DNA from 3 places in the Brevibacillus sp. AG162 genome. Region 1 is predicted to be linked to each of the others. Evidence: riboswitches for the same ligand, from Rfam matches in the RefSeq annotation. Region 1 holds a riboswitch; each other region holds the start of a gene.
What was found. Region 1 has a riboswitch for cobalamin ahead of FB479_RS20805 (energy-coupling factor ABC transporter permease). Riboswitches for the same ligand answer to the same signal wherever they lie in the genome.

Region 1 (8,040 bases):
AAGCATCGCCGATAATCAGTGCGCCGACCAGTGCCAGTGTTTGCCCGACGTTTTTGGGCAGACGGGCACCTGCCTCGCGAAGAAACTCAAAAATAAACAGGATGATAAATAGCTCCATCGGCGCGGAAAACGGCAGCCCTTTTCTGCCTTGTGTAACGGTAGCGAGTAATTGAAAAGGAAATTGCTCTACATTATAGGCGGTCAGCGCAATCCAGAAGCCAGGCAGAAAGATCGCGATCCAAAATCCCCCCAGGCGCAGCATGCGTTCCAGCCATACATAGGTAACAGGATATTGATCGTCTTCAGGAGATTTGATCAGTTCCAGCAAGGTTACAGGTGCCACGATGCCCAAGGGCGAACCGTCTACCAACACGATGACCTTGCCTTGCAGCAGCATGTAAATCGCAAAATCAGGACGTCCCGTATAATCAACCAATGGAAACAGCGAACGAGTGTTGTCGCTCAGCATTTTTTCCAGAATGGCGCTGTTCACAATTTTTTTTGATGCACATTTGTGTAGCCTCTCGCGCATCATCTCTACCAGATCTACAGATACCCCGTCTGTTATATACAGCATTCCGACTCTTGTTCGCGAGCGCGTTCCGAGAATAAAAGGCTCATAGGCCAGGGTAATCGTTCGCATACGCTTGCGAATAAGAGCCACGTTCGTGGAAAGATCCTCGACGAAGCCGTCCCGGGGACCTTTGATCGAAATCTCTGTATTGGCTTCTTCCGTGCTGCGTTCTGGCCGATTGGCGATGTCCCAGGCAAACGGAGGAGTGTCACCAATGAAAATCAGCAAATCTCCAGCAAAAAGTCGCTCAATCCACAGCTCTGGATTCGTGAAGAGAGGGGTGAGGGGCAGGGAGCGCAAATCACCCTCAGCCAGGAAACGCTCAAGCTGTGGCAATGCCGTATCTTGTAAGTGACGAACGTCTGCAAGTCCTTCGCAATAAAGCATCAACACAGGCTGGTCTTCAGATGTGACCGTACGCATAAAAACGACGTCCGCACAATGCGCGAATTTTGCTCGCAGTTCCTCTTCAAGGGTCATGGCCAATTCCCTCCTGTTTGGATGGTTTGCGCAGGGAAATCAGGATGAGTGCGAGTGAGACAATGATCATAATGACGAAGTAAAGCGGATAGTATACGTGCGTCAGGAAGGAAACAAACTGCATGTCACTATACGGGAGGCTGGTAAAGGCGATCATGCTCCCCCCGAGAAACAGGATCGTGTATTTGCGTTGTTTTCTGGTACGGATCGTGAGTAATTCTCCCAGGAGCAGCAAGCAGATGGTAATTCGAATAAAAGCGCCAGAGAGCCACTGGAAAATCGAGAAGAACTCCATATTTTCGATGTCTTTTCCGATGGTGAGGAGCCGCCATTGTTCAAATGCAGGAAAACGTTGACGCGCAGACTCGACAGGTCCGAATTCTGCAATCGCCCCCGTCAACGGACTGAGTGTCAACAGAAGCGTAATGCCGAGCATAACGAAATAGTGTACGAGGCGGAGTGGCTTGCGTACGTGATGCTGTAGCAATAGCAGCAGAAACAGCTCGGTAATACCGCCGCCAACGTAGAGTATCCCAAGCAGCAGAGGACGAATACCGTTCTGGAAAAGCGGCAGTAAAAGACTATAATCCTTTTTGGGAATATTGCCAAAAGCGACGAAAAATCCGAGCAACACGACGATAGGCAGAAGGATTCCTGCTGTGATTCCTATAGAAGTCATTCCCCCGATAGCTGCGAGCACACATAATCCCATCAAGGCGAATGCGGTCACCCACTCGGGTGTTCGAGGCAGGTAGTTGACCGTAGTCCATGTCTGGGTATCGATTAGATTGGTTAACGCCATCAGGTACAGGCAGATCATGATCGGAGCGAGCAAGAGATGGCTGACAATATTTCCTGTTCGCTGCTGAAGCCATTCAGACAATGCTTGTTGCTTTATTCTTCGATTGATCACAAACAAAAGATACACCCACAAGGAAAAAGGAATACCTGCAAGCAACACGCTTAACCAAGCATCTCTGCCTGCTTTGCTCAATAAGAGGGGGATGACGGTTACGTGGTTCGTAATGCCGATCGTCAGCATCATCACCATAATGGCTTGACCAATCCCGATTTTTCCGTCCACTTTCATGAAAGACTTGTCCCCCTGTGCGTGGTGGTGCTGTTAGGATTTGCCTTCTTGCTTGGAAATATGTATCAGGTATAAAGGTTACATCCTCCCGAGAAAGTATGGTATTCTACTATGAGGTAAAAAGGTAGAAACGGAGTAAGGAGTGCAGCCGATGTATCAGCTCATAAGAAAATATCTGTTCCAGCAAGATGCGGAAGAGATTCATGAAAAGACAATTGGTGCCTTAAGGCTGGTGGAGGATTCTGCTCCAGGCAAAAGCATCCTGAAGATGATCTATCAGGTAAAAGACCAGCGGTTGGAGAATAAGCTATGGGGAATGACGTTTCCGAATCCAGTCGGACTTGCAGCCGGCTTTGATAAAAATGCAGAAGTCTATCATGCATTGGGTGCCCTTGGTTTTGGGTTTGTGGAAATTGGGACGTTGACGCCGCAGGGACAGCCAGGCAATCCGAAGCCGCGTTTGTTCCGATTGCCGGAACATCAGGCTGTCATTAACCGGATGGGCTTCAACAATCACGGTGCGTATCTGGCTTCCCAGCATTTGGTCGATTACGCATACTCAGATGTTCCGATTGGGATTAACATTGGGAAAAACAAAGTAACGCCGAATGAAGAAGCGGCCATCGACTATAGCAAATGTATGGACATGCTCTATGCATACGGTCACTATTTCGTCATTAACATCAGTTCTCCGAATACCCCGAATCTGCGTGACTTGCAGGAAACAGAGAGCTTGCGTCATTTGGTGCGTGCAGTAAGGGAAAAGGCAACTGAAATGGAAGCGCGTTCCATCAAGAAAAAACCGATTCTGCTGAAGGTAGCGCCAGACATGTCGGATGAGCACATGCGCGATGTTGTTCACGCTGCTGTAGAAGAAGGAATTGCCGGAATTATCGCTACCAATACGACACTGTCACGCGAGGCGGTTTCCGGACATCGATTTGCCGAGGAAGCAGGAGGCTTGAGCGGAAGACCTCTTACGGAGCGTTCCACTGCTTGGGTGAAGGAGATTTATCAAGAAGTAGGAGACAAGGTGCCAATTATTGGTGTTGGCGGCATTTATAGCGGTGAAGACGCCTACGCGAAAATCCGAGCAGGAGCCAGTCTCGTTCAGGTGTATACGGGGATGATTTATCAGGGCCCAGGTATCGCCAAGCAAATCAACAAAAAACTGCTCAAGCTCATGCAACGCGATGGTTTTAAACATATTAGTGAAGTAATTGGCGTAGACGCAAAAGAATAGATAGAACAAGTACGCATAGATCGATGGCTCCGTTTGTAGTGGGGCATCGGTTTATGCGTTTTTGCTTATATTCTTCCGATTTATGTAGTGATTCGGTATAATGATGTGGGACAAACATGAATTGTCTGTCAATTGCATATTGTCGGCGTTAGGTGCCTTTATGTGACGCATAAAGGGTAACAGGGAATCGGGTGAAAGTCCCGAGCGGTCCCGCCACTGTAACCAGGGAGCTCTCTTTGATAAGGATACCACTCATTTTCGTATGGGGAAGGACAAAGAGCGCATGGATCTGGAAGCCAGGAGACCTACCTAGTAGCCACACCCACAAAACCTTCGCGGAAAGGAGCGGTGAATACGAGGCAATGAGGCTGTATAATCAGTCTGTTGTTTTGTGTGCACATCTCGTCCATTGATGGATGGGATTTTTTTGTTTGTTAGGAAAAGAACGAACGAAAGCCAGTTAAGGAGGAATGAACATGAATCGATCTCGTCTCGTAACTACTTGTCTGATGATCGCGGGCTTTGTCCTGTATTTTCTGCTCAATGAACCAGAGACAGGACACGCGATGCACATCATGGAAGGGTATTTGCCATTATCCTGGGCCTTGTTTTGGTGGGCTGTCTTCTTGCCATTTTTTATTCTTGGGATTCGTTCGATTAACAAGATTGTAAAAGAACATCCCGAAATGAAGCTCCTTATTGGTGTTGCAGGAGCGTTTGCCTTTGTTTTATCTGCACTGAAAATCCCTTCGGTTACAGGCAGCAGCTCTCACCCGACTGGAACGGGCCTTGGCGCCATTATGTTTGGACCTTTTGCGATGTCTGTGTTAGGGAGCATGGTGCTCTTGTTTCAAGCCTTACTTTTAGCACATGGAGGTTTGACTACGCTAGGGGCAAATGCTGTATCCATGGCAGTAGTAGGACCACTTGTGGCATACGGAATCTATCAGATGATCATGAAAGTGGGCGGAAGCCAGCGTCTGGCTGTTTTTGCAGCGGCTGCCTTGGCTGATCTTGCTACCTATGTGGTGACTTCGATTCAACTGGCACTCGCATTTCCAGCTGAATCTGGTGGAGTGTTGGCCTCGTTTGCCAAATTCGCAGGAATTTTTGCATTCACGCAAGTACCGCTCGCAATCAGTGAAGGTCTGTTGACCGTTCTTGTTTGGAACTGGTTGTTATCTTACAACGCAAAAGAGCTTACACAGCTTCGTTTGCTCAAACGGGAGGAATCGCTGTGAAAAAAGGATGGAACTGGCTTTTACTCTTGGGGGTAATCGTACTGGCGATTGTCCCGCTGTTGCTGGTGCAGGATTCGGAATTTGGCGGCGCAGACGGCGTGGCAGAGGAAGCGATCAAGGAGATCGCTCCGAGCTACGAACCGTGGTTCCAGCCGCTGATAGAACCGCCAGGGGGAGAGACGGAGAGTCTATTGTTTGCGGTGCAGGCGGCGTTGGGAGCGGGAGTGATCGGCTACGCCGTGGGCTTGTACAAAGGTCGGTTGGATAAGCGGAAAAAATGAACGGGCTGCAGCTTGATTCTCTCTCTTATCAAAACAGGCTGAAATGTCTGCCGCCAGCTCATAAGCTATTGCTGGCGAGTGCATTGTTACTGCTCGTCTTGGTGGGACATGTATGGATGCAGATGGCCGTTGTTGTCTGGATGACGGTATGGGTAGTGGTGTATGCCCAGATTCCTGTCCGTATCTATTGTGCCTTTATGATGGTGTCGCTCTCGTTTTTTGCGGCGGGGCTCCCTGCCCTAATGGTAGAAGGGGCGAGAGCAGGTGAAGTGCAGGTCCAGGTCGCAACAGCATGGGAAGTGGGATCGTATGTGCTCTATGTGCCGATGTCCTCCTTCAGTAAAGTTTGGATCTTATTTTGGCGTACCATGGCAAGCTTATCCTGCTTTGCCTTCCTTTTGTTTACCGTGCCGTTTGCCGAAATCCTGCAGGTGCTTCGCCGACTTCGTATGCCTGTCCTTGTGACTGACTTATTAATGATCATGTATCGGTTTATTTTTGTGTTAGTAACGATTTCTCACCAGCTCTGGATTGCTCAGCGTTCGCGCGGAGGTCATCGCGGCTTCCGCGCGACGCTTCGGGATGCGGGGATTCTCGTTGCGCAATTGTTTGTCAGAGCAATGCGCAAATACGAAGCCCTGCACAAAGGAATGGCGGCTAGAGGCTTCGGGGAGAGCATGCAGGTGCTCTCGTTTCATACCCATGCTCGCTCGCGCCGTTATGAGTGGGAGTCAATCGCAGGCTGTATGCTGCTGGTGCTGCTTGAGTGGTGGACAGGAGGTTGGCGGTTATGACATCAAGGTTGTTGGAGTTTATTGATTTGCAGTACACGTATCCGGGGGGGCGGGGACCCGTTCTGTCTGGGCTGTCCTTATGGATTCCAGAAGGGAAAAAATGTGTCCTTTTGGGACGGAATGGCTGTGGGAAGTCGACCTTGTTCTTGCATGGAAACGGGATCATCGAGCCACAGCAGGGACAGGTGCTGTGGAAGGGGAAACCGCTTGTCTACAAACGCGCTGCACTGCAAGAATTGACACAAAAGGTAGGCTTGGTCTTTCAAGATCCCGAGCATCAGCTGATCGCAAGCACGGTCGCGGAAGATATCTCCTACGGTTTATGCAATCAGAAGCTGCCTGTAGACGTAATCCGGGCAAAGGTAGAAAAGGTGCTGGATGCATTCGGGTTGAGAGAGCTGGCAGAAGCTCCGATACATCATTTGAGCCTGGGACAAAAACGGCGTCTGGCACTCGCGGGGGTTATGGTCATGGAGCCTGAGCTTTTGCTGTTGGACGAGCCTACTGCATATCTGGATCGCTATCAGACAAAAAATTTGCTGCGGGAGCTCGATGCCATTCACCAGCAAGGAACGACGGTTTTGATGGCGACACACGATATGGATATTGCGTTTGAATGGGCGGAGTGGATTTGCATCATGGATGAAGGCAGGCTTGTTTTCGCGGGAGATCCGCAGGAGGCATTGGAAAACAGAGTGATGCTCGAGAGTCTTCATCTGGGCATGCCGTTGCTTGTCGATGTGTGGGAGGCACTGCCTGAGCAGTGGAAGCGCGAACTGGGCGGAAATATTCCGCGTTCGGTCGAGGAGCTGCGCAAAAGGCTCAGTGTTCAGCGGGTATGGTGAATGGAGCGGGCGCTTTCGGGTAAGCTAACCCCAAAAAGCCATGGAGGTACGCGTATGCAACATGACTCTGTCTCGAGTTCATCTGTCCCGAATCATCAGGAAAAAGGAATCTCTCGTGATGTAAAGGATGAACTGATGTATCAAGTATTGGAGAAAGAGATGACCACCGCCGAACAGGAAAAGAAGATAAAGGATGATTACCTAAAAGGAAAGGCGTAAATTTGCGCCAAAGAGCCCTTCTCGCCACATAAAAGGCGTGAAGGGCTTTTTTCATGGAATGATTCTCGCTGAAAAGTTAAGAAGATTTGTGCGGATTTTGTAGGGATATGTCCATTCATCACGAATAACGTAAAGAAGGCACTTACTTACAATGGGAGAAGTGATGAGGTTGTGATTTCAACTTTGAATAAGACGCTATGCGTTCAGCAACTCGTAGAAAAATTAAGAGACAAGCAGCTCCTTCATATACCGATCGCTGATCTTCGAGAATCCAATAAAGCGTTGTATGAATACGTCAATCAGCTCAATGATTCAATTGCGATCATTCCGACTACGATAAATTCTGTCATTACAGGCGTCATCCGCTTCCAAGAAGGGTATTTTATTACCTTGGGCATGCTCATCTGGAAAGACGCCAACAAAAAAGGGGCGTTCAAAGAAGGGACGTTTCTTTTCTACAAGCATGACGCTCATGATTCCATTGAGGATTGCGTCCATATTACCAACTCCATCGAAAATCACAATCTGATGGAAAGCTTGTTCTTTGCGTGCTGCGAGAGCAAAGATGGCGATTCCGTGCTTTCCTATTCGCATATCGAACATGCCATTACTTACGGAGAGCTGTATCGTGACATGAAGACCAAAATCAAAAAAGGGTTTGCGTAATCGCTGCAAAACGAGAGGCGGAAAAGCTTTACTTTCCAGATATTGAGTGATATACTGCTTGAAATTTTAAAAATTTCCAATGGAAGAGGAGTTTACCTATTCATGATGACCAAGAAGTAACGTCTTGCCATTCACCAGATGGCCCGACCCCCTCCATGTAAATGGTTTTGTTTACCCACAAATAAAAACCGCTTACAACAAAATGGAGGAATATCACGATGAGTAAACCTGAAATGAATGTAGCCTTAGTAATCGGTCCGGATACGGATCTGGATAGCCACGCAATCCGAAATACACTCGAGTATTTTGGAGCTCGAGTCTTTACGTACTGGATTGGTCGACCAAGCGATTTGATCGATGTATTGAATGGCAGCGACCTATACCCAAATACCGACATGATTGTTCTGAATTTCCATGGCGATGAGGGAAGCCTCATTATGCCAGAGCTGGGTGAGGACGTTTACGAGGAAGGAGAACCAAAGGGTGATTTTGGTCCTGACGAGGTTAGACGTTTTGCCAAGCTGGATGGAAAAATCGTGGTAGGTAACGGATGCTCGCTTGGTTATCCCGAATTAGCGAAGGCCTTTCTCGACAGAGGTTGCCATAC
Region 2 (8,040 bases), on a different contig from region 1:
TTTGTTCTCGTTCCTGAGGGAGAGCTTTACCATCAGGAAAAATTGAAGTAAACTGTATAAAAATGACAAAAAGGAATAAAAAATCAGGCTATTGTACACCTTCCTTCTGAGCTAAAGGTTTGGTTCACCATTAGGGGTACTGCTTTCCTGATTTTTTTCGTGATGCCAATGAAAAATCAAATCTACCTTCGCCGGAAAAATAAAATCATCGTACATCAGGGGCAGCATGAACTGCCTACCTCTTATTTAGCTGCGGCTTTGCGCAATATTGAGAGCTTAGGCTATACCTTTTCACTGGAATTGCTAGAAAGAATCCGGACGCTGTCGGAAGGAGAGTTTTTCGCGCTCTATTCGGATGTAATAGCTGTACTCAAGGTAAAGATCGGGTCATCCCGCCAGTACAAGCCGATGTATCCGAATTTTCCTAAGCAAGTCATGGAGGCTAGCGAGGGTGAGCTGTTTGTAAATGCGATCATTCATTATTTGACGTGGAACCTTCCTGTGCACGAAGTGAAAAAACGGTTGCCTCTGCTGAGAGAATCTCGCCTGAAGCTGATTCATTTGGGCACAGACGAAGAGCTGATTCAGATAGGAATGAACTTGCTGCGCTCCAATAGCTCGCTCTCTGCTACTGACAGGGAAGACTTGGAGGGCTTGATTCAGGCCTATGAAGGAATCGCAGAAGCTCTGCCAGCGGAGATTCCCCAAAAGGAAAACGTGGCGATTGCTGCGAGCCTGTTGCTGAAGTATGACAAGCTTCCTGCTGCTTTTTTTGCCCACTATTGCAAGACCGCGACAGATGTGTTGCGTCTGGCAGTGGCGCTGTCTGACGGGGATGTGAGCTTGGCAGAGCCTGCAAAATTTCGCAAGTTCAAACGCGGGGAGAGAAGGCTGCTCCTTAGCCTGCTGGAAGCCAGCTCGAATATCGTAGAAGACATGAATCGTTACAAAAACAGATGGATTCGTCTCGGGGAAATCTTGCATCCGTTTGAATATAAGGATCGCTATCCGAAAGCGGCAGAAGCATTCGATATTTTGCGCAACAATCACAAGGTCGAGACGTTCAATAGCCAAGTAGAGCAGGCGCTGGTCCGTGCGGATGTGAATACAGCGATCAAGCTGCTCGAACAGCGTCCAGGGGAATTTGCCCGACGTCTGGATCATTTATTGCGTTTGACGGAGCAGGGGAATCCAGTTCTTTCAGCCTTCGAGAAAATTGCGGGTGGTGTATCGACTCCAGTTCTTCTGCAAGTCATGAATCACTTCGACAAACGGGATAGCTACGGGGAATGGCGGACCTTTTTTCCGAAAGGGCAAGTGGCGAAAGTACAGGCAATCGAAAACCGAGTGCCAGGGCTTCCAGAGGACATCAGACAGAAGGCAGCGGATATTTGCCGGACATCGTTGTTGAACCGTTTTGCCCAATTGCCGGCGCTGGGCAACGTCTATATCGACCCGCGGCTGCAGGAGCATCTCGTTCCGTTTTCGATGCGATCTGCCAGCAAAGCACTGCGTACGATTGCACGCGGCTCCCGGCTAACGATCCCGGATGGAGGAACGATTCGCTTTTTCCTGTGGTGGAGAGAAGGGATTGTCAACGATGTCCCTACAGGCAGAGTCGATATCGATTTGTCTGCCGTGCTCTATAACGAAGACTGGAGATACATGGAGCATATATCCTATACCAATCTGCGTTCCGACAAGTATCAAGCGTGCCACAGCGGGGATATTGTGGAGGCGCCCAAAGGCGCGTGCGAATTCATCGACATCGACATGGAATCTGTCATCCGCTATGGCGGTCGATATGTCGTCATGAACCTGTATTCGTTTACGAGTCAGCCTTATTGCGATTTGCCTGAATGCTACGCAGGCTGGATGATTCGTTCGGCGCCACAGACAGGAGAAATTTTCGAGCCGCAGACGGTACAGGACAAGATTGATCTCGCCGCAAACACGCGGATTTGTATCCCGGTCATTCTGGATCTCGTGGAGAGAAAAGTGATTTGGACGGATATCGCCCTGAATTCCGATCCGCGTTTTGCCAACAATGTGGAGTCCAATGCCGGAGGGGTGGAGCTGATGGGAAGAGCGCTCACCTCGTTGGTGAAGCCTACCCTGCATGAGTTGTTCATGCTTCATGCACAGGCGAGAGGGACCCTGACTGATCAAGCTGAAGAGGCAGATACGGTATTTTCCTTGGAAGAGGGAATTACGCCGTTTGATACGGAGATCATCATGGCGGATTTTATGCAGTGATTGATTTATAAGGAATAAGCAAGACCGTCAGGCAGTATGCGCTGACGGTCTTTTTCTTGAATCTTATTTCTTACATCGACAAAACCCCGCCATAGATGGGCTCTTGCTGCGTTTTTTGTCCCCAGGTGCGCGTTCCGTATTCGAAATGCCACCATTCTTTCGGATAGTTGACGAATCCGGCATCGCTCATCAAATGATAGAGCAGTCGGCGATTGTCTCGAATCTCGATGTCTTTTTGTGTAGGCTGTACGAGTTCTTCATAATGGCGAGTCGAAGCCCTTTCACTGAAATCATCGAAGGCTGTCCCCATCTCCAGCCATCCATCAGGTCCTGCGATAGTCAGATCGACTGCGCCACCGGATAGGTGAGGGGACGGTTTGGAGAGGTCTGTTGTTGGATAAGCGACGAATTTGCTCAATTCTTCCGTGAGAGCGGGTCCTTCCTGCCAGCCTTGTAAAAGCAAGGCTTCACGAAAACGTTCATACAACGAGGCTTGTACTTCGAACGAGCGCCAGCCGTCCAACACGACGAGCTTGTAGCCAACAGGCAGTTGCGCGGCTGCCATGGCGAGCTTGCGTGCTGCCCCTTCTCGCAAAAAAGCTTCTGGCTGTGTTCCGGCATAGCCCTCGTGGTAGTAGGCTGGATAGACCGTGATTTGGGCAGAAAGGGAAGAGAGTGGGATCATCGGTTCGCCGCATTCCTTGATGGGGAGTGGGCTGGGCAGGACCATGTCTGTTATTTTTGGAATTGGCGGAAATAGCATGACTGCACACCACTTTCGAGTGTTTTGCCAATAGGGTAACGAAAAACGTCAAGTAAGTAAACGGTCATTATCTTAAATTTTCTGCCAATAGACACCTGCGACGAATCGGCAGCTTTTGCTTGAATCCTCGGTAGCTTTTGCTATTATTAAAGCAAGTGCTTGTCAACGAAACGAATGACATTTACATATGGAAGAGAAACAGGTCCTTGTTTTTGCGAAACCGATTCGCAGGAGCAAGGTTAAAAGGGAAGTTTGGTGAAAAGCCAACGCGGTCCCGCCACTGTAAGAGAGTAGCTGTTCTTCAAGGCATCATGCCATCCACTGCCCATCCGGGAGCGGGAAGGAGAAGAAGAGCGATGATCCTCGAGCCAGGAGACCTGCCTGTTTTTATGTTTACACTGATTTCCTTCGGGTCAAAGGAAGAGGTGAGGATTGTGGCTTTTCAGCTATCCGCGCTTTGTTTTTCCTTACGTTCTGGGGAAACAGAGCGCTTTTTTATTGGCTTCGGAAAGTATTTGGAGGAAACAGCGGAGTAAAATACATCACTTTTTGAGGTGGTCACGATGGAGAAAAACGATAAGAAGCGGGGCTTGACCCTCGTTTACACAGGAGACGGCAAAGGAAAAACGACGGCAGCCGTCGGGTTGGCTGTGCGGGCGACAGGGCGCGGGAAAAAGGTGCTGATGGTTCAATTCATCAAGTCGCCGGAGCGTACGTACGGAGAAAAGATTATTTTTGATAAATTGGGCATCGAAATTGTGCAAAAGGGTGTCGGCTTCACATGGACGAAGACACCGGAGGAGCATCGTCTGGCATTGAAAGAAGCTTGGGCGTTTGCGAGCGAAAAGCTCTCTTCCGGAGCGTACGATGTCGTCATTCTGGATGAGCTGAATAATGCATTGGCGATTGACCGCTTTCCGATTGACGATGTGCTGCCATTGACTGATGTGTTGAAAGCGATTCAAAACAGGCCAAGCCATATTCACCTCGTGATTACGGGACGGGCAGCAAAGCAGGAGATTTTGGACATCGCAGATTTGGTGACAGAGATGAAGCCAATCAAGCATTACTACGATGAAGGGATTCCAGCTGTGCTGGGGGTAGAGTTTTGACAAGCGCAGGTGTAATAGAGACGTACGGTCATGGTGGAGACTTGCTGACAGCAGCGCAACGCTTTGGTCGAGAGCCCGGGCAGTTTCTGGATTACAGTGCCAATATTAATCCGCTGGGAATGCCAGCAAGCGTCCGTGAGATGCTGCTGACTTCGCTCGCTGCTGTAGCGCATTACCCAGACCCTGGGCATCGTGTGTTTCGTCGTGTACTGGCGAAACGACTGCTAGTGCCGGAGGAATGGTTGTTGCCTGCCAATGGTGCAGCGGAGGCAATGGCACTGGCCATTCTCGGTCTTTCGCCGCAAACAGTTGGAGTGGTGTATCCTTGCTTTTCGGAATACGCGCAACTTTCCGAGCAGTATGGCGCTCGTGTCATTGGCTGCTTCGGGAAGGAAGCGAACGGGTACAAGCCCGATCCTGAAGAGCTGCACGCTCTTTTTACGCAGTCTGATCTCGTCTTTGTCGGGTCGCCAAACAATCCGACAGGAATCCTGTATCAACCGGATGAGCTGCGCCAAATGGCGGAATGGACGAAAGAGACCAATACGTGGCTCATTGTGGATGAGGCTTTTCTCGATTTTGTGGACGAAGAGCGGCAGTATACATTGGCGACGCAGCTGGAGCGCTCTCCCCGTGTGATTTTGATGCGTTCGATGACGAAAATGTACGCGATCCCGGGATTGCGCCTTGGTTATGCGATTGCGCACCCAGATGTCATTGCGAGGATGCGCAAGAAGCAAGTGAGCTGGAGCGTGAATGCACTGGCCCTTTTGGCTGGAGAGCTGTGCTTGCAGGAGCAGGCATACGAGGAACAGACGCGCAGGCTCATAAAAGCAGAACGTGCGTATTTGACCGATTGCATCAGCGGTGAGTTGGGATGGCGGGTATGGCCAGGGGAGGCAAACTTTTTGCTGCTGCGCTCGCCAGAAGGATTGCCAGCAGAACAATTGCAGGCACGGCTCGGCAAAAAAGGGGTTCTGATCCGCAACTGTGCTATGTATCCCGGTTTGACGGCACATGATGTGAGAATCGCCGTGCGTGGACGTGAGGAAAATGAACAACTTCTGGCAGCGCTCCGCGAGGTCCATGCGGAAGGAAGTGAACAGCGATGAGCTTGGTGCTGGTAACAGGCGGTGTCCGCTCAGGAAAAAGCCGCTACGCAGAAGAGCTTGCGATAACGTTGAGCAATCGAGTCCTGTACGTGGCGACAGGCAAGGCCTGGGATGATGAAATGAAGCAGAGAATCGAGCTGCATCAGGCACGTCGTCCGCTGGAATGGGGCTGTGTGGAGGTAGGAGAGCGATTAACCGATTACCACGCATTCAGTGAGCAGTATGATGTAGTGTTGATCGATTGTCTGTCTACCTGGGTGAGTAATCGGTTGATGAGCGTGGATGAGTCGGAATGGAGAAGTGCATCACACACGCAAGCCCTTTTCCAGGAAGCAGAGGCATGGCTGTCCCTCGTGCAGAATTCCCCGCAAAAAGTCATTGCCGTCACAAGCGAGGTCGGATTGGGCGGTGTAGCCTTGAGTCGTTTAGGCAGATGGTTCGCGGATGTGCTGGGCGATGTCAATCAGAGAAGTGCGCGACAGGCGGACGCCGTCTACGCGGTTTTGTCAGGGATACCGTGGAGGATCAAAGGATGAATGCATTTTTACACGCGATCTCGTTTTTTACGCGTATTCCGGTTCCATGGCTTCGTCCTTCAGAGGAGGCGTGGAGAAAAAGCGTCAACTGGTATCCCGCAGTTGGTTTGGTCATCGGTTTATTGCTATGGGGTGTGCATCAGGCAGGACTGGTGTTGTTTAGTCCATGGATCGCCGCTATTTTGACGCTGGTCGCATGGGTCTACGTGACCGGTGGTCTTCATATGGATGGGTGGATGGACCTCGCGGACGGTCTTGGCAGCAGCAGACCGAGAGAGCAAATCCTTGCGATTATGAAGGACAGCCGTGTAGGTGCGATGGGCGTTCTTGCTGCGATTATGCTGTTGCTGATCAAGGCGGGTGCAGTCGCAGAGCTCGCACAACCGGGATGGAGCAGCTTTTTGATCGTAGCACCAGTGGCAGCACGGACACATGTGCTTTTGTCGATCAAGCTCTGGCCGTATCTTACGGCGGACAAAGGGATCGGAAAAGGCATCAGTGCTGGACTTTCCGTTTCCTCTATCATCGTGAGCTACATCATCGTGTTTGCCGCAGGATGGTATTTTGGGGGCTTGCAGGTCATGACAGCTATTTTCCTGTCACTGTTGTTCGCTCTGTTGTTTTCACGCTCGGTTGCAAAAAAACTGGGCGGCTTAAATGGAGACTGCTACGGGGCTGTTATCGAAAGCAGTGAAGCGGTCGTTCTGCTGGTGTTGGTCGGGAGCTGGTGGCTATGAAGCTAGTTTGGATACGTCACGGGGAGACAGACAGCAATCGTGAGCATCGATATTTGGGGCATAGCGACGTTCCATTAAATGAACATGGGTATCTGCATGCGAGTGAGTTGGCAAAGGAATTACCTGTACTCATCGGGCAACCTGCTGCAATCTACGCAAGCGATCTGCTCAGATGCATCCAGACGGCCGAACCGCTCGCAGCTGCTTGGGGGCGATCGGTTATTCCGGAGCCAGCCTTGCGAGAGCTGTCTTTTGGTGATTGGGAGCTGATGACCTACGATGAGCTGATGCAGACGGACCTTGTGCGAGCAACGAGGTGGTACGATGATCCTTTTCGAAATCGACCGCCACAAGGGGAGAGTCTGGAAGAGCTGGGAATGCGCGTGGATCGTTGGCTACATTCCTTGTTGGAGAGAGCAGGCGAGGAGGAGGCATCCGATACAATCGTCATCGTCACACATGGCGGCGTGATCCGCTGGTTCCAGGCTGCGTGGCTCGAAAACAATCCTGACCGATATTGGCAGGTCGATGGCATTAAGCATGGGGAGGCTCTAGTAGCGGAATGCTTGGATGCGGAAGGGCAGAGTTGGATGCGACAACCCCTGAAGAGTAAGAGAGGGACAACATGACAGAAGTATGGATATTATGCGCGGCCTACTTGATTGATCGGGTGGTGGGAGACCCCCGGAGCCTGCCGCATCCAGTGATCATCATGGGCTGGTGGATTACACGATTGGAGCAGGTCATACGTTCTCTCGTCAAAGAGGAGTCTCATTTGAAGCTGGCAGGAGTCCTGTTCCCGCTCGTGATCGTTTGCGGCAGCTACGCTGTTGTTTGGCTGCTTTTGTGGGGAGTGACGTTCATCCATCCGGTGCTTGCCTGGATCTTGGGTGCCTGGTTGATTTCCACGACGATTGCGACAAAAGGCTTGGCTGATGCCGGGATGGAGATTGCCCGTCATCTCGTTGCTGGAGATATGGAAGCGGCAAGACGCTCCTTGTCCATGGTAGTCGGACGCGATACAGAGCGGTTAGATGAACCGGAAGTATGTCGGGGAGCAGTAGAAACAGTGGCGGAAAACATCGTAGATGCGATCGTCTCTCCACTGATTTACGCAGCGATTGGGGGAGCGCCATTGGCAATGGCGTACAGGGCCGCCAACACCCTCGATTCCATGGTTGGCTATAAAAACGAGCAGTATAGGAATCTCGGCTGGGCATCTGCCCGCTTTGACGATGTACTGAATTACATACCGGCCCGTTTGACAGCTTTGTTGCTCGTTGGCGCAAGCTGGCTGCAGCGATTGGATTGGAAGCAGTGCTGGGCAATGATCAGAAGAGATGCGCATTTGCATCCGAGTCCAAACAGCGGTTTGCCGGAAGCCGGAGTCGCTGGCGCATTAGGCGTGCAGCTCGGGGGACTGAATTATTACCAAGGTGTTGCGTCGAATCGGGCGAAAATGGGAGATGCGAAGCGACCATTGCAGGCAAGTGATATTGTCGCGACGATTCGTTTGATGTATCT
Region 3 (8,040 bases), on a different contig from region 1:
GCCAGTTCACCGATCACCGGGTAGGACAGGATGTCTCTGACCTTCAAGTGCAGACCCACCTCAGACAGCTTGGACACCACTTGGATTGCCTTGATCGAGTCACCGCCAAGGTGATAAAAATTATCGCTCGCCGCTACCTGGTCCACCTGTAAAATACTTTGCAAAATATTTCGTAAAATCTCCAACGACTGAAGTGAGTTGGTTAACATCGTACTACTTTCTGTCAGTGGATCGGGTAACGCCTTCCGGTCCACCTTCCCGTTTGATGTCAGTGGCAAACTATCCATCAACACCAGATAGGCTGGCACCAAATAGCTGGGCAAGCGTCCCAGCAAGGTCTTGCGAATCTCGAACGCTGTGAGCCCGCCGTTCGTGACCACAAACCCGGCAAGTGCCGTCTGCCCAGAAGCGTCTTGGACATCGACGACCACTGCTTCGACAACACCCTCCACAGCGAGCAGTTGATTTTCAACTTCCCCCAGTTCGATGCGATGCCCCTTCACTTTGACCTGGGAGTCCATCCGTCCGAGATACTCCATTACTTCATCCGCACGCCATCTCGCCACGTCACCCGTCTTAAACATACGCCCCGTGCCCCATGGGTCTTGCACAAATCGCTCAACAGTCAACTCAGGGCGGTTCAAGTAACCGAGCGCTACGCCGTCTCCGGCAATGCACAACTCACCTTTTTGCCCAATCGGCACAGGTTCGCCTCTTGGGTCCAGCAGATACAGGCGTGTGTTGAAAATCGGGCGCCCAATTGGCACTGAGCCTTTCCGGCCATCCGCTTGGTCATATCGATGAAACATGCACCCGACCACTGTCTCGGTCGGACCGTATTCGTTGAAGATCGACACTCTTCCATCGAAAATCGACAAGACATCAGCAGCCAACGAAGCTTTTAGGTCTTCTCCCCCAACAATCAATGTGTGTACCGCCGCATCTGGATAACGTTTCTCACGAATTAGCGCCAAGTGGGCAGGTGTCGTCTTGACAACCGTCGCTACTCCTTCACGCAAGAGCAAATCCAAGACGAACTCGTCTTCCTTGGCTGGATAAATAGCGATGGCGCCGCCACAGATCAAAACCGGATAAATTGAGGTGACTGTCAGATCGAAGGCGAGTGACGTGTAAAGAGCCGAAACATCGTCCGGCCCGCGAAGATAGCTTTTCATCGCCCACCACACGTAGTTGACCAGCCCCCTCTCCGTGACGACAACCCCTTTGGGCAGTCCGGTCGAACCTGATGTGTAGATCACATAGGCGGGGGCTTCCGCATTCATACTCGTCTCCAGATCTTCCGGCGAGCCTGCGTCATTCGCCAGCTCATTCACGCGTATTATATCGGTGACAACCTCAGCGCCGGCCGAAAAGGACTCGTCCGCCAACAACAGAGCCGCCCGACTGTCTTTTAATAGAAAGGAGATCCGGTCTGACGGATACGCCGGATCCATCGGTAGGTAAGCAGCGCCCGATTTTAACACTGCAAACAGTGAGATCAGTAGCTCAAACGAATGCCGAAGATGTACGGCTACAATCGATCCCGGCCCTATGCCACGCTCCTTCAGTAGATGTGCCAATCGATTTGAACCCTCATGCAATTCACCGTACGTGAGTGTCTTCCGCCCGAGGATTGCAGCTATTCTATGCGGGGCAGCTTTCGCCTGCTGAACGAACAGTTGATGCACAGGAACGGATGGATAGTCCGTAACGGTGCGATTGCGCCTCACAAGCAACTCCTCTCGTTCCGCCTCTTCAAGGATTGTCAGCCCATCGATTGTGACCTGACCGCCGGACAGTAAAATCTGTTCTGACAGCAATACCATCCGACGTTGCATCCGTTCGATCGCGTCTTCATCATAATCGTCCCTTTTAAAATCAAACTGCAGTTCAATTCGTCCCGAATCCTGCCAATCCTTAATAACGACTTGCAACGAATAGACTTGATACCCGCTATAGAACTCCTCATTCTCTACCGTGACGCCATCCCAACCGCTCACTAGTTTTGTGTTGTAATAGTTTACGCAGACTTGAAACAGTTGATCGACTCCCTGCTTGTTCAGCTCCAACTCCGAGACCAGTAGATCGTACGGATAGCGCTGATGAAAATACGCGTCGCGAAATTCACGGTTCAACCGCTTGAGGAATTCGGAAGCTGCGGCTTCACCGTTGACAGTTGTACGAAAAGGAACTGTGCTGGTGAACATTCCTACCATTCGTTTTTCCTTAGCTCCGGAACGGTTCAATACCGGGCTACCGATGATTAAATCCTGCTGTTGAGTCGTCTTATAGAGATCGAGCAAAACCAACCCGGTGAAATATGTGTTAAGCGAACACTTCGTTTGTTCGACATACTCTCTGATACGCATAGACAACGGTCCGTCCAGCAAATACCGTTTTCGCCTTCCCGACAGGTCATCCGAACTCTTGTGCAGAAATCCCTCCGGCAGCAAGCGGAACTTGTCCAGCCAATAACGACGGTTTTTGGTGCAGCGCGCACTTTCCAAATACTCGCGCTCCCCTTTGATCGTTTCGATATAACTAGGTTCCGGGGTCTGATCGATCTCTTCTTGAGCGAGCAGTTGGAGGTATTGACTGCAGATCTGATCAGTCATGATCTGAATACTCCATCCATCCGCCACCAAATGGTGAAACTTCACAAAATAAGCGTTATGCTGTTCAGTCATTTTAAGCAGAGCAAAACAGTACAGCGGCTGCCCAACAAGCTGGAAAGCTCGTCTGAATTCCGTCTCCGCCCACTTGGCCGCCGCAGCTTGTGGATCATCCTCTTGGCTGAAATCAAGCAACGGTACAGTTTCACGGCGATAGGGAACGACAATCTGAGCAGGTATACCCTCATGCTCGCTGATCCGAACATGCACGCCTTCATGTTTCTCAAGAAACAGATGGATTGCCTCTTCCAACAGCGCCAACTCAACAGGGCCTTTAAGATGTACAATCCCTCCGATGTTGTACATAGGCAGATTGGGATAGATTTTTTCAATGTACCAAATTCGTTTCTGTGGATGAGTAAGCGGTAACACCAGACTTTGCAATATCTTCGCCCCTTCTATTGACCGAAAAAGAAGAGATAATATACCTAAATCTCCTTTTGTTGGAAACCATATAAGAAATAAGTTAAATCATAGCACTTGGAACGTCAATATAATTTTTAATTTTACGAAAATAATTCATCCACAACCTTTTACTACTAAAAACTTCTCTTGCTATCAGCCGTTTTTTATGAGCTCGGTCAAGTAATTAAAATGTAATCCTTCACATCGTTGAGGATCTGGCTCCTCTACAATAACAATCGTACTCTCCCAAGGTGGACTCAAGGAGTCTTAAACCAAACTCAATGAAAAAAGGACTCCCTAAACGAAGTCCCCTACTCAAGTTGCTAATCGTATCACTTATGAAAGTGCTTCTGTCATCATTTGTGCGGCTCCTCCATCGCGTGCACCTTCCTACTGGGCTGTCAAACGACTCCGAATCGCCTTCGTTGCCGCAACCATGTTTCGTAATGACTGAATGGTTTCTTCTCTCCCTCTTGTCTTCAGCCCGCAATCCGGATTAATCCAAAATTGATCTGGTGGAAGTACTTGTACACCTCGTGCTACCATCTCTTCCATTTCTGAGACAGCTGGAATCCGGGGGCTATGGATATCGTATACACCGAGCCCGATGCCTTTGTCATATGTACCTGTTTCGAACACAGACACGAGCTCTCCGTGGCTGCGGGAAGTTTCAATCGAAACCACATCGGCATCGAGTTCGCTGATGACATCCATAAAATCATGGAATTCGCAATAGCACATATGTGTGTGAATTTGGGTGCTCGGCGCAACGGTTGAGGTCGCTAGACGAAACGCTCTGACAGCCCATTCGAGATAAGCTGCCTGTTCTTCCTTTTTGAGCGGAAGTCCTTCGCGCAGTGCTGGTTCATCGACTTGAATCATGAGAATCCCCGCTTCTTCCAAGGCTTCTACTTCTTTTCGCAATGCCAAGGCGATTTGTTCGCACACTTCTTGTCGGGTGACATCGACTCGAGCAAATGACCAATGTAAGATGGTCGCTGGACCTGTTAACATGCCTTTCATTGGTTTGTCGGTCAATGACTTTGCATACACACTTTCTTTGACCGTCATCGGTGCCACAAACTCCACATCTCCGTAAATAATAGGTGGCTTCACGCAGCGCGAGCCATACGACTGCACCCAGCCGTTTTTCGTGAACAAAAAGCCATCGAGCTTTTCGCCAAAATACTCAACCATATCTGTTCGCTCAAACTCGCCATGGACGAGGACATCCAAACCGAGCTCTTCTTGTATCTCGATCCACTCCTTGATTTGCGCCTGAATGAAAGCATCGTATTGCTCCACTGTCCAGTTCCCTTTTTTAAACTGCTGTCGGGCTTGGCGAACCTCCGCCGTCTGCGGGAAGCTTCCGATTGTAGTAGTTGGCAGCAGTGGCAGCTTCCACATATCTTGTTGAATCTCTCGACGTTCGAGATAAGGGACGCTTCTTTCAGGTTTTGCAGCAGCTATTTGACGCAAAGCATTCTTCACTTCTCGACGATTCCTCGCTGGAGATAGTGCCAGCTTGAGCAAATCCGCTTCATTTTGGGAGATCTCTCTCGAAATGACATACTTACCATATTGGAATCCTTGGACTAAGAGCTGTACTTCCCCCAGTTTTTCGTCGGAAAACGCCAATGCTGGCATGACTTCCTCTGGCAAGTCGCTCTCTGCTTCAACCGTTACCGGTACATGCAACAAACTACTGGACGGCTGCAGCCACAGCTTTTCGAGTGGAACTATTTCGGAAATTTCTTTGACCAGCTCCCATTTCTCCTCAATGGACGCACGCCATATGTTTCGACCGTCGATGATTCCCGCCGCGAGAATCTTTTCTGCCGGAAACCCATGTCTTGTCAGATTCGCTAGATTGCGCTTGGCCCCGTGTACAAAATCAAGACCAATTCCTTTTATCGGTAATGAAACCAGCTCCTCATACCAATCCACCGCTTCAAAATAGGTTTGCAGCATGCACTGTAGATGCGGTAGTGCTTGATCGATTTGCGTATAAATCCGTTTGATGATGGCGCGATCATGCGACGAGACATCCCGTACAAATGCTGGCTCATCGATTTGCACCCATTCCACGCCATGCAGCTCCAACTCCCGGAGAACTTCTATGTAAAGCGGAACGAGTTGATCCACGACAGTCTCAAATTCGTTTTTCTCATATCCTTTGGACAATTTGACAAACGTATACGGGCCTACAATGACAGGCTTTCCGATGATACCGAGCTTTTCTTTGGCCTCCAAATATGCCTGGAGAGGCTTGTTCTCCGTTATGGATGGTTGTCGTTCACCGAACTCCGGGACGATATAATGGTAGTTCGTGTTAAACCATTTCGTCATTTCGCTGGCGACAGCTTCCTTCGAACCGCGAGCCATGGCGAAGTATGTAGCGAATGAAACCGGGCCTCCCTCGTATTCATAACGCTTGGGGACCATTCCAAACATCACAGCCATATCCAGCATGTGATCGTAGTACGTAAAGTCACCCACAGGGATCAGATCGACCCCTTTTTCCTGCTGACACAACAGGTTTTGGTGACGGATTTGCTCCATTTGCTGTACCAGGCTTGCCTCATCGATGGTGCCTGCCCAAAATGCTTCCAATACCTTTTTCCACTCGCGGTTCTTCCCGATCCGTGGATATCCCAAATTGCTGCTTTTCATGAGCTTCCTCTCCATTCTTTAATCGATCTTGACTCGAATCCGCCCAATAAAAAAGGCATCTCCAACGATCAAAAAGAACGTTAGAAATGCCAAATAAGCACTGAGATCACAGCATCCTAACACCTCCCTATCTCCCGTAGGTTAAGCAGTGTCGTCGAAACAGGCAGGTCTCCTGACTTTGGGATCATCATCTGCACATGCCTTCCCAATCCGTTTGGATCAGTGGCTATTCAATGTGCCGACTCCCCTCATACAGTGGCGGGACCGTGTCGGAATCTCACCGACTTCCCTTTTCATCCTTGGTCGATCCTGACGACCAAAGAACCTGTTCCCACTCCTATGAAATTGTCATGGTTCTGTGAAGTGCCCCAATAAATTAGCAGGGCAACATACTGTTCATACAGTAACACAGAATCCATTTTTTGTCATATTAAAATATAAAATCATCGTCCGTCAACGGTTCTACGTTCAGTGTGCGGACATAGCCATTTCCTTTTTTCGAGAAGAAGTCATGCTGCTTCGTCTGCGTCCGAATGCCATTCAGCACGATCGGGTTCACTTCTTCCTCTGGGAATAGCGGGTCCAGCCCCAGATTCATCAATGCCTTGTTCGCGTTGTAGCGCACGTAGGCATGAACCTCGTCAGCCAATCCGATTTCCGTATACAACGAAGTCGTATAGGCCTCTTCATTTTCTTGCAGCTCACGCAGAAGGGCATACAGCTCCTCTTTTGCTGCGGTCTGCTCGACCACACTCAGACCTTGATATACTTCTTGGGCGAGAACGCCGACATAGAGTCCGTGGATGCTCTCGTCACGAACAATCAGGTCGATAATTTCCCCGCTGCTTGTCATCTTGCCTTGACCCGCCAAATAGAGCGGATAGAAGAAGCCGCTGTAAAACAGATAGCTTTCCAGGAAGACGGACGCTACCATCGCCATGTACAAGTCTTTCGGTTTCTCAATTTCCTGATAGCGCTTAGAGATGAGGGCCGCTTTCTTTTGCAGATGCGGATTGTTTTCTACCCACGAAAAAATACCGTCAATCTCTTCTGTCGATGCCAGCGTTGTAAAAATACTGCTGTACGATTTGGCATGGATTTGCTCCATCATGCCCATGAAGGCGAGAACCGCTTTTCTTTGCAGTCCATCGACATGCTCCATGATCTTCGGCATCCCTACTCCACCCTGAACCGTATCCAGCAAGGTGAGACCGCCCAATACTTTTTTATACGTATCCCGTTCAGTCGCACTGAGCTCCATCCAGGACATCTTGTCATCTGACAGCGGAATCTCATCATCCGTCCAGAACTGCATGATGTTTTGATTCCAAAACGTCATCGTAAAATCGTCGTCCGGCCTGTTCCAATTGACTGCTTTCATATGGCGTTCCTCTTCTCTTTTTGCTTGATGCTTTTCCTTTAATGAATCTCGTTCCCTAAATTGCGCAGCTAATGCACTCTTCTACAGTCAAATGCTTCGTACGCGTATAGTAGAGTGATTTCAGACCTTTTTTCGCTGCGTAAATGTAATAGCGAGCCAGTTCTCTGGTGGAAATATTGCTGTTCACGTGCAGCACAGTCGAAATTCCTTGGTCGATGTGCTCTTGAATTTCGGCAATCAGATCAATCACTTTGAATTGATCAATGACATACGCCGATTTGTAGTAAAAATAGTTTTCCTGCGACAAGTACGGCATCGGGTAATACGTCGTAGAGTTGGCATACGTTCTCGTTTCGATATGCTCGACGATTGGCATCACGCTGGAAGTCGCATTCTGAATGTAGGAAATGCTCTGTGTCGGCGCAATCGCCAAACGGTACGCATGGTAAACGCCATGCTTTTGCACCTTTTGCTGTAGTTCCGCCCAATCCTCTGGCGTTGGAATGTGCATCCCTTCGAAGAGAAGCTTTGCTTTTTCCGTCCGCGGGCTGTAATCGTTCGTCAAATACTTGTTAAAATAAGTGCCTTTTGCATATTCCGATTGTTCAAAGCCCAAGAAGGTGGCGCCAGTTTTCTTGGCAATTTCCATGCTTTTCTCCAAGGAGTAGAAGTTCATCATCATGAAAAACGTACGAGCGAAATCCTTGGCTTCTTCACTCTCGTAAGCAATTCTGTTCTTTGCCAGATAACCGTTCAGGTTCATCGCACCGAGACCTACTGAGTGCAGCTCACGGTTTGCCTTTTGAACGCCTGGAGCGTTTTCTACACGCGTCATGTCACTCACGGCTGTAATGGCTTCGATGCCTTCGTGGACGGATTCACGGATCATTTTTCGTTCCATCACGTTGA

Region 2: another riboswitch for cobalamin. It lies ahead of cobO (cob(I)yrinic acid a,c-diamide adenosyltransferase); the one in region 1 lies ahead of FB479_RS20805 (energy-coupling factor ABC transporter permease).
Region 3: another riboswitch for cobalamin. It lies ahead of metE (5-methyltetrahydropteroyltriglutamate--homocysteine S-methyltransferase); the one in region 1 lies ahead of FB479_RS20805 (energy-coupling factor ABC transporter permease).

What each region holds. Positions count from the first base shown of each region.
Region 1 is NZ_VFNO01000007.1:123,870-131,909, forward strand. It holds gene FB479_RS20790 (spore germination protein) at 1-1,054, opposite strand, end outside; gene FB479_RS20795 (GerAB/ArcD/ProY family transporter) at 1,044-2,144, opposite strand; gene FB479_RS20800 (quinone-dependent dihydroorotate dehydrogenase) at 2,296-3,387, shown strand; cobalamin riboswitch at 3,521-3,714, shown strand; gene FB479_RS20805 (energy-coupling factor ABC transporter permease) at 3,864-4,628, shown strand; gene FB479_RS20810 (energy-coupling factor ABC transporter substrate-binding protein) at 4,625-4,909, shown strand; gene cbiQ (cobalt ECF transporter T component CbiQ) at 4,906-5,703, shown strand; gene FB479_RS20820 (energy-coupling factor ABC transporter ATP-binding protein) at 5,700-6,548, shown strand; gene FB479_RS30565 (hypothetical protein) at 6,603-6,767, shown strand; gene FB479_RS20825 (hypothetical protein) at 6,939-7,433, shown strand; gene FB479_RS20830 (delta-aminolevulinic acid dehydratase) at 7,652-8,040, shown strand, end outside.
Region 2 is NZ_VFNO01000002.1:867,666-875,705, reverse strand. It holds gene FB479_RS08970 (TerD family protein) at 169-2,256, shown strand; gene FB479_RS08965 (M15 family metallopeptidase) at 2,327-3,019, opposite strand; cobalamin riboswitch at 3,203-3,418, shown strand; gene FB479_RS30445 (hypothetical protein) at 3,376-3,555, shown strand; gene cobO (cob(I)yrinic acid a,c-diamide adenosyltransferase) at 3,583-4,131, shown strand; gene cobD (threonine-phosphate decarboxylase CobD) at 4,128-5,243, shown strand; gene cobU (bifunctional adenosylcobinamide kinase/adenosylcobinamide-phosphate guanylyltransferase) at 5,240-5,779, shown strand; gene cobS (adenosylcobinamide-GDP ribazoletransferase) at 5,776-6,516, shown strand; gene FB479_RS08940 (histidine phosphatase family protein) at 6,513-7,145, shown strand; gene cbiB (adenosylcobinamide-phosphate synthase CbiB) at 7,142-8,040, shown strand, end outside.
Region 3 is NZ_VFNO01000001.1:995,036-1,003,075, reverse strand. It holds gene FB479_RS04725 (non-ribosomal peptide synthetase) at 1-3,056, opposite strand, end outside; gene metE (5-methyltetrahydropteroyltriglutamate--homocysteine S-methyltransferase) at 3,468-5,750, opposite strand; cobalamin riboswitch at 5,896-6,094, opposite strand; gene nrdF (class 1b ribonucleoside-diphosphate reductase subunit beta) at 6,181-7,131, opposite strand; gene nrdE (class 1b ribonucleoside-diphosphate reductase subunit alpha) at 7,187-8,040, opposite strand, start outside.